Regions from separate parts of the Idiomarina sp. 017G genome, predicted to be linked through region 2. Evidence: predicted binding sites of a transcription regulator. Region 2 holds the regulator's gene; the other holds the start of a gene.
The links. Region 2 encodes LexA, which represses DNA repair genes until DNA is damaged. Its sites were predicted from a motif close to TACTGTATNNNNATACAGTA; they were not measured.
Positions count from the first base shown of each region.

Region 1: DEU30_RS04300 (YebG family protein) is a predicted target of LexA. The motif match lies at 1,734-1,753, and genes of this name have one in related genera.

Region 1 covers NZ_SNWT01000001.1:883,718-887,140, reverse strand. The annotation lists gene DEU30_RS04310 (flavin reductase family protein) at 1-475, shown strand, start outside; gene DEU30_RS04305 (MFS transporter) at 465-1,646, opposite strand; gene DEU30_RS04300 (YebG family protein) at 1,782-2,096, shown strand; gene DEU30_RS04295 (M14 family metallocarboxypeptidase) at 2,173-3,084, shown strand; gene DEU30_RS04290 (DEAD/DEAH box helicase) at 3,113-3,423, opposite strand, start outside.
Region 2 covers NZ_SNWT01000007.1:104,693-108,115, forward strand. The annotation lists gene coxB (cytochrome c oxidase subunit II) at 1-838, opposite strand, end outside; gene DEU30_RS10090 (SOS-response cell division inhibitor) at 1,144-1,581, opposite strand; gene lexA (transcriptional repressor LexA) at 1,578-2,195, opposite strand; gene plsB (glycerol-3-phosphate 1-O-acyltransferase PlsB) at 2,327-3,423, shown strand, end outside.

The DNA of each region.
Region 1 (3,423 bases), on a different contig from region 2:
GTTTGTTATGCGCCCTCAGTCAGTAACCCGACACACCTGGGAAAACATTGAAGAGAGTGGTGTTTATACGATTAATCAAGTTAACGAAAATTTTTTTCGCCAAGCACATCAGACCTCAGCACGGTATCCCAGAGAAACATCAGAGTTTGAAGCTTGTGGCCTGACGCCCGAATTTGTCGACGGTTTTCATGCGCCGTATGTGGCCGAAAGTTCGCTCAGAATAGGTATGCAGCAGGTTGAAATTATTCCGATACAACATAACGACACTGCATTAATTGTTGGGGAAGTTCGTTGGGTTGAAGTTAAAGAAGAGGCGGTGAAAAGCGATGGTTTCATTGATATAGAATCGCTCGGCACAATGACAATTTCAGGCCTTGATGGGTATCATCGCACTCAGCGGGCTGCGCGTTTGTCTTATGCGAAACCCGATGAGGAGCTTAGTGAATTAGATGCAGAAGGCGAGCCTAAAGACTAACTATGTTGGGTGTTCTGCGACTGTGCTTTTTAGTAACCCAAAAGAGTAGCAGACCGGCCAGCGATAGCGCGCACCCAACCCAGCCGGTTCCTTGCCAACTAAGTGGAGAAATAATAGCAAGACCACCCAGCCAGGCACCTAAGGCGTTAGCCGCATTAAAAGCGGAGTGGTTTAACGATGCTGCTAAAGTCTGGGCTTCTCCGGCAACGTCCATTAAACGTACCTGCAGAGCCGGAACCAGCGCGGCGGAACTACCAAGTAATAACACCATAGGCATCACCGTCCAGAGACTCTGCAGTGTTAAGGGATAAATTGCCAGCACAATTGCCGACCATACCAGAGAACCGCCAATGGTTAATTTCAGATTTCTGTCGGCAGCCCAGCCGCCGACCAAACTACCCGCCAAGGATCCCAGTCCGTAGATAAATAAAGCAACAGGTATCCAGTGAGAATCCAAGCCGGTGGCGTTTATTAGTGTTGGAGCTATGTAGCTCAGTACCGCAAACATGCCGCCGAAGCCAATGGCCCCTATGGCTAAAGTCAGCCAGACTTGAGGGTTTTGTAATGCCTGCATCTCTCCACGGGCAGAAGTTTTCTTTTCATTCGGGTGTTTGGGTACCACAATGAAAATCATGACAAAGGCCAGTAAGCCTAGAGCTCCCACGGTATGATATACGGTGCGCCAGTCAATAAGCTGCCCTAACCAGGTGGCTAAAGGATTTCCGACCAGGATAGCTACCGTGAGTCCCATCATCACCATAGTTACTGCCATACCACGTTGATTTTTACGAACCATATCGGCCGCAACCAAACAGGCAATCCCGAAATAAGCACCGTGAGGCAGGCCAGTTAAGAAACGTAACACCTGAAGTAATGTGTAATTGTCTGCTGAGGCACTGGCGAAGTTGCCCAGAGAAAATGCCAGCATTAGTGCAAGTAACATAGGTTTGCGTGGCAGCCTGGCAAATAAAATGGTAATAAGCGGAGCTCCGATAACCACACCAAGCGCATAAAGACTGATTAAGTGGCCTGTTTCCCGGGTGTCGGTATTAAAGTCTGCAGCGACGTCGGGCAGCAGCCCCATAATGACAAACTCACCAATACCAATGGCAAAGCTTCCAATTGCCATTGCAAAAATGGCCAGTAGAACTTGTATTTTTGAGAACTGCATAGGGCGGATTTACTTCCTGTCGTAACGAAGGCCTGTTCGGAGTGCGCAGTTTAGCGAATGCTACAACTATTGCAATCTATGTCACTTTACTGTACAAATAAACAGTATATTTACACATCAGCAAAGGACCATACCATGGCTGTAGTAACCCAATATGTAGTTATTCGCGACGGAGCCGAGAAAATGACCTTCACTTCAAAAGCCGAAGCCGATGCGCACGATAAAATTCTGGATATGGCAGAAGCCCTGAACCCATTAATTAAAAGTAGCGAACTGTTTACTGATGAGCAACAGCTTGAGGATATGGCTCTGTTTTTAGCGAAAGAGCGTGAAAATGTACTTATTGCATTAGGGGCTAAAAAGCCCAAAAAACCTAAGACCGAAAAAACATCGACAGAAAAAGCCGAAGTGTCTAAGCCTGCGGATAAAGAATCGACCAAAGCGGCTTAGTTACCGGTATTTCATTTGGTGCCGGCAAAGACTTTGCTAATATAGCCGCCTTGTTTTAAGTGAATAGGATTAAAATATGACGCAACAAACGATTTACCATATCGGAACACCGGGCACCCCATGGGGAGCGACAGAAAAAGCTCAGTGGCTGGCCGAGCAAACGAAAAAGCGCTCTTACTTCGATGATGTGGTTAGTAAGATTGAAACCTTTAAAAGCGATTTCGATGTAGACCAATATGGTGAACTTGCGTACGACAGCGGTACTTATCCTTTATTTGTGGTCAGAACAAAAAACTGGGATGACTCGAAGCCAACGGTTTTGGTTACCGGCGGAGTACATGGGTATGAAACCAGTGGTGTCCATGGTGCGTTGCGCTTTATTGAAACCAAAGCGAAAGATTACCAGCCACACTTCAATGTGGTGGTAGCGCCATGTTTGAGTCCCTGGGGCTATGAAACCATCAACCGTTGGAATCCGGCGGCCATTGATCCTAATCGCTCTTTTGTCGCTGATTCTCCTGCCGGGGAATGCGCGCACATTATGAATTATGTTGCTGGCTTAGGCGTAGATATTCTGGCCCACATAGATTTACACGAAACAACGGATACGGATAACAGCGAGTTTCGTCCGGCCAAAGCGGCGATGGATGGAAAAGTGAATACGAACTGGAATATTCCGGATGGGTTCTATTTGGTTGGAAATTCAGAAAAGCCTTATCCTGAGTTTCAGAAGGCGGTGTTAGATTCGGTGGAAGAGGTCACTCATATTGCCGATGCCGACGACGAAAATAAACTGATAGGCGAGGATATTGCTCAGCGTGGCGTTATTTTATTGCCAACGGCGAAAATGGGTTTGTGCATTAGCTTTAGCAAAGCAGAGTATGCGACGACTACAGAAGTGTATCCCGACAGCCCGAAAGCAGAGCCTGAACAGTGTATTCAAGCACAAGTTGCTGCGGTAACCGGAGGACTGGACTTCTTAAAGTAAAGTCCGGTCCTACAGGTCTGCGGTAGAATTAACGTCGTGTGTCCGGGCGCTTCTGGCGAGGCGCACGACGAGAGTTTTGAGGACGCCCCGTACGAGGCTTCTGAATCGGCTCCGGCTTTATGCTGGGGTCTGGTTCAAAACCCGGAATAACTTCCCTGGGTATCTCATTTTTAGTTAGCTTTTCTATATCGCGCAGCAATTTATGCTCATCAACACAGACTAAAGACGCCGCTTCACCTTCACTTCCTGCACGACCTGTACGGCCAATACGGTGTACATAGTCTTCAGCGACCTGAGGCAGTTCAAAGTTAATAACGTGTGGCAATTCATCAATATCAA
Region 2 (3,423 bases):
CTTTCTCACCGAGGTCCATGAGTTCGTCTTCTGACATTTCCATAGCAAGCAACTCTTGTTCACGTTCGCGTGCTTTACGTTGCTCTTCTTCTTTCTCGGTAATCCATTTTTCGTACTCGGCGGGCTCCTTCGCTATAACAACGATGGGCATGAAGCCATGGTCTTTGCCACACAACTCGGCACATTGACCACGATAAATTCCGGGCTCATCTACCCTAGTCCAGGTTTCATTAATAAAACCGGGGTTCGCGTCTTTTTTAATGGCGAAGTCAGGAACCCACCAGCTGTGAATAACATCATCTGAGGTAACCAGAAAACGCACTTTCTTATTGGTTGGAATAACTAACGGACGGTCCACTTCCAGCAGGTAGTTTTCGCCTTTCTCAAACTGATTATCAATTTGTTCTTGCTGAGTGGCTAAACGGCTGAAGTATTCGACCTCATTTTCAAAGTATTTGTAGTGCCATTTCCATTGCGATCCGGTGACTTGCACCGTTACATCTGCATCTGAAGTGTCTTCCATGGCAATTAGTGTCGTGGTCGCCGGCACTGCCATACCTGCAAGTATCAGCAGCGGCACTATAGTCCAGGCTATTTCTACTTTGACGTTTTCATGGAAATTGGAGGGGGTTGGGTTCTTCGACTTCCGGTGTCGGATCATCGAAATAAACATGAGACCAAATACAATCACGCCAATCACACAGCAGATGTAGAAGATCGTCATGTGGAGATCGTAAACCCGGTTACTCACTTCAGTGACACCTTGGGTCATATTGAGACGCGACTGAGCAGCAGCCGGTAGACTCGTTAGCGCCAATAGTGCCCACAAAGGCTTCATTTTCACGTGGCTTCTCCTCTTATTCTTCAATGAGACAGCAAAGCAAGTTTTGCTAGCCTGAATTAGAAGAACAAAGAGGTAAGCAGAAAAAGGTACAGCTTCTCCCCAGAAATCGCTTTCTCTACTGACTCTTTGTTGTAGTTATCGTTGTTATATTATTTTTATATTCGGGTACTGCATTTATTAACGAATTTACAACGAAAGATCCAGATCAAATCACACGAACGAACAAAAAATAAGCGGATCTGTTAAAAAAAGGCTGCAAAAGCAGCCTTGGGGAAGAAAACACACTAACAAAGGTGGGGTTAGTGCAGGTGGGATGTCAGTGTGTTTTTATCAAACAGAAAATACTGTGTTTCGCTTAATTTACTGGCCATTTTCGCACGCTGCCAGGTGCGACTGGAAACAGAATCAAGATAACCGATAACCATACTGCTGGTACCAGCGAGTAGAGCTTGCTCCAGCGCCCATTCACAGCGCTCAACTGAGTGGCTGCGTAACCAGCGAATTTGAGACTCAGCAACGCCACAAGCGATAAGCTGTTGAATGACGTTTTTGTCGCCGCCAATAACCGTTATCCACTGGCTGGGTTTTTGCTGTAAAGCCCGCTGTATAACTGGAGAAAGGGTATCAACATCAAATGAATCCGGATTACTTTTCGCATCCATAGGGAAGGGTGATACTGACGTTTCAGCAGTCCACAGACCCGGATGATGTAATTTTTGCTGATATTGAGTTTTCATAAGGTCGCTCCGTTTCTGATCACACCCACCGCAAGCCCTTCAATGGCAAAAACTTGCTCTGCAAGATTGACAGTAATGGTCGAGAAATCGTTATTTTCGGGGTGAAGCAAAATAGTTTTTCCGCGCTGTTCAAAACGCTTTACAGTGACTTCGTCTTCAACTCGTGCAACGACTATTTGTCCGTTACGTGCTTGTTCGGTTTTATGTACAGCCAGTAAGTCACCGTCTAAAATTCCAATGTCTCTCATGCTCATACCGTTTACTTTTAGTAAGAAACTGGCGGCAGGATGAAACAGTGATTCGTCAATTTTGTAATGACCTTCAACATGTTGTTCAGCCAATAAAGGTTCGCCCGCTGCAACCTGGCCTATTAACGGCAGACCATCGGCGATATCGTAGTCATCGCCGACAAGGCGAATGCCGCGAGACATGCCGGGTAGTATTTCAATAACGCCTTTACGGGCCAGCGCTTTCAGGTGCTCCTCTGCGGAGTTGGCAGAGCGAAAACCCAGCTTATGAGCAATTTCGGCACGAGTCGGCGGCATACCGGTTGCGTGCAGATTATCCTTAATAAGCTCAAGAATTTCAGATTGTCTTGGTGTTAACGGGCGCATAATGTACCTGTTTATTTGTACAGTGATACTGTGAGTATATACAGGTAAATTGATTTCGCAAGTAATTTCTTGAACGACATTTTTACACGAAGTTGGTATCCTGTATTTCTGTTTAAAACAGAGGTCTCTATATGAAAGGAATAAGCCGCTTTTTCCCAATTTTTAAATACCCGTTACGCTGGTTAACGCGCTTTCAGGAAATTTGGGATGGTACTGAAGAAGAGCATTCAGCAACTGTTGGCAAGCCAATTGTCTATGTAATGCGTTCAACCTCTAAAGCGGATCTATCCATTTTGCAGCGGGCGGCGCAGAAGCGCGGTTTGCCAGACCCTGTCGACCCTCTTGAGGTTAATGGTAAAACCTATAACCGAATCATGTACCTGGAAGAGCTGGCGAACGAGGTATCTGATCAAACGGTATCCGAATTTCACCAGTTATTAACCCTGCATAAAGACCAGCCGGAGCTGGATGTGCAACTGATACCTGCGGGCGTATTCTGGGGCCGCCAGGCAGGAGAAGAGGCGCATGCCGGTAACACCATGACCGGTGACTTAGATAACCCGGGCCATTGGCGTAAATTCTGGCTGGTAATTTTTTCTGGTCGACAAGTGTTGCTGCGTTTCTCTCGTTCGGTGAGTCTGGGCACTATGGCGCGTGACCACGGCACTGATATGCGTATTGCGCACAAATTAGCGCGGGTAGCGCGTGTTCATTTCGTACGTATGCGCCATGCCGTTGCCGGCCCTAAACTGAGTCAGCGCAAAGAGCTGATGTCAGCACTCATTAATACGCCGGCGTTAAAAAAGGCCGTATCGGATGAAGTCAGAGGCAAAAAGATTAGTGAAGAAGCCGCCCGCAAGCGCGCTTTATCTTATATCGATGAAATAGCCGCTAACTATAATTCAACACTTATCCGGGTGTTAGATCGTTTTATGACCTGGATGTGGAACCGGATTTATAACGGCATTCATGTAAAAGGCGGGGATACAATTAGACGACTGGCGCAACAAGGGCACGAAGTTATCTATGTGCCTTGTCACCGCAGCCATATGGACTACTTGCTGCTCAGCTACGTTATTTATAAAGAAGGCCTTGTACCGCCGCATATCGCGGCTGGCGTGAATCTTAACTTTTTCCCGGTTGGCGGTATTTTCCGCCGTGGCGGTGCGTTCTTTATTCGCCGCAGTTTTCGTGGCAATAAACTGTATTCAGCGGTTTTTCGTGAATA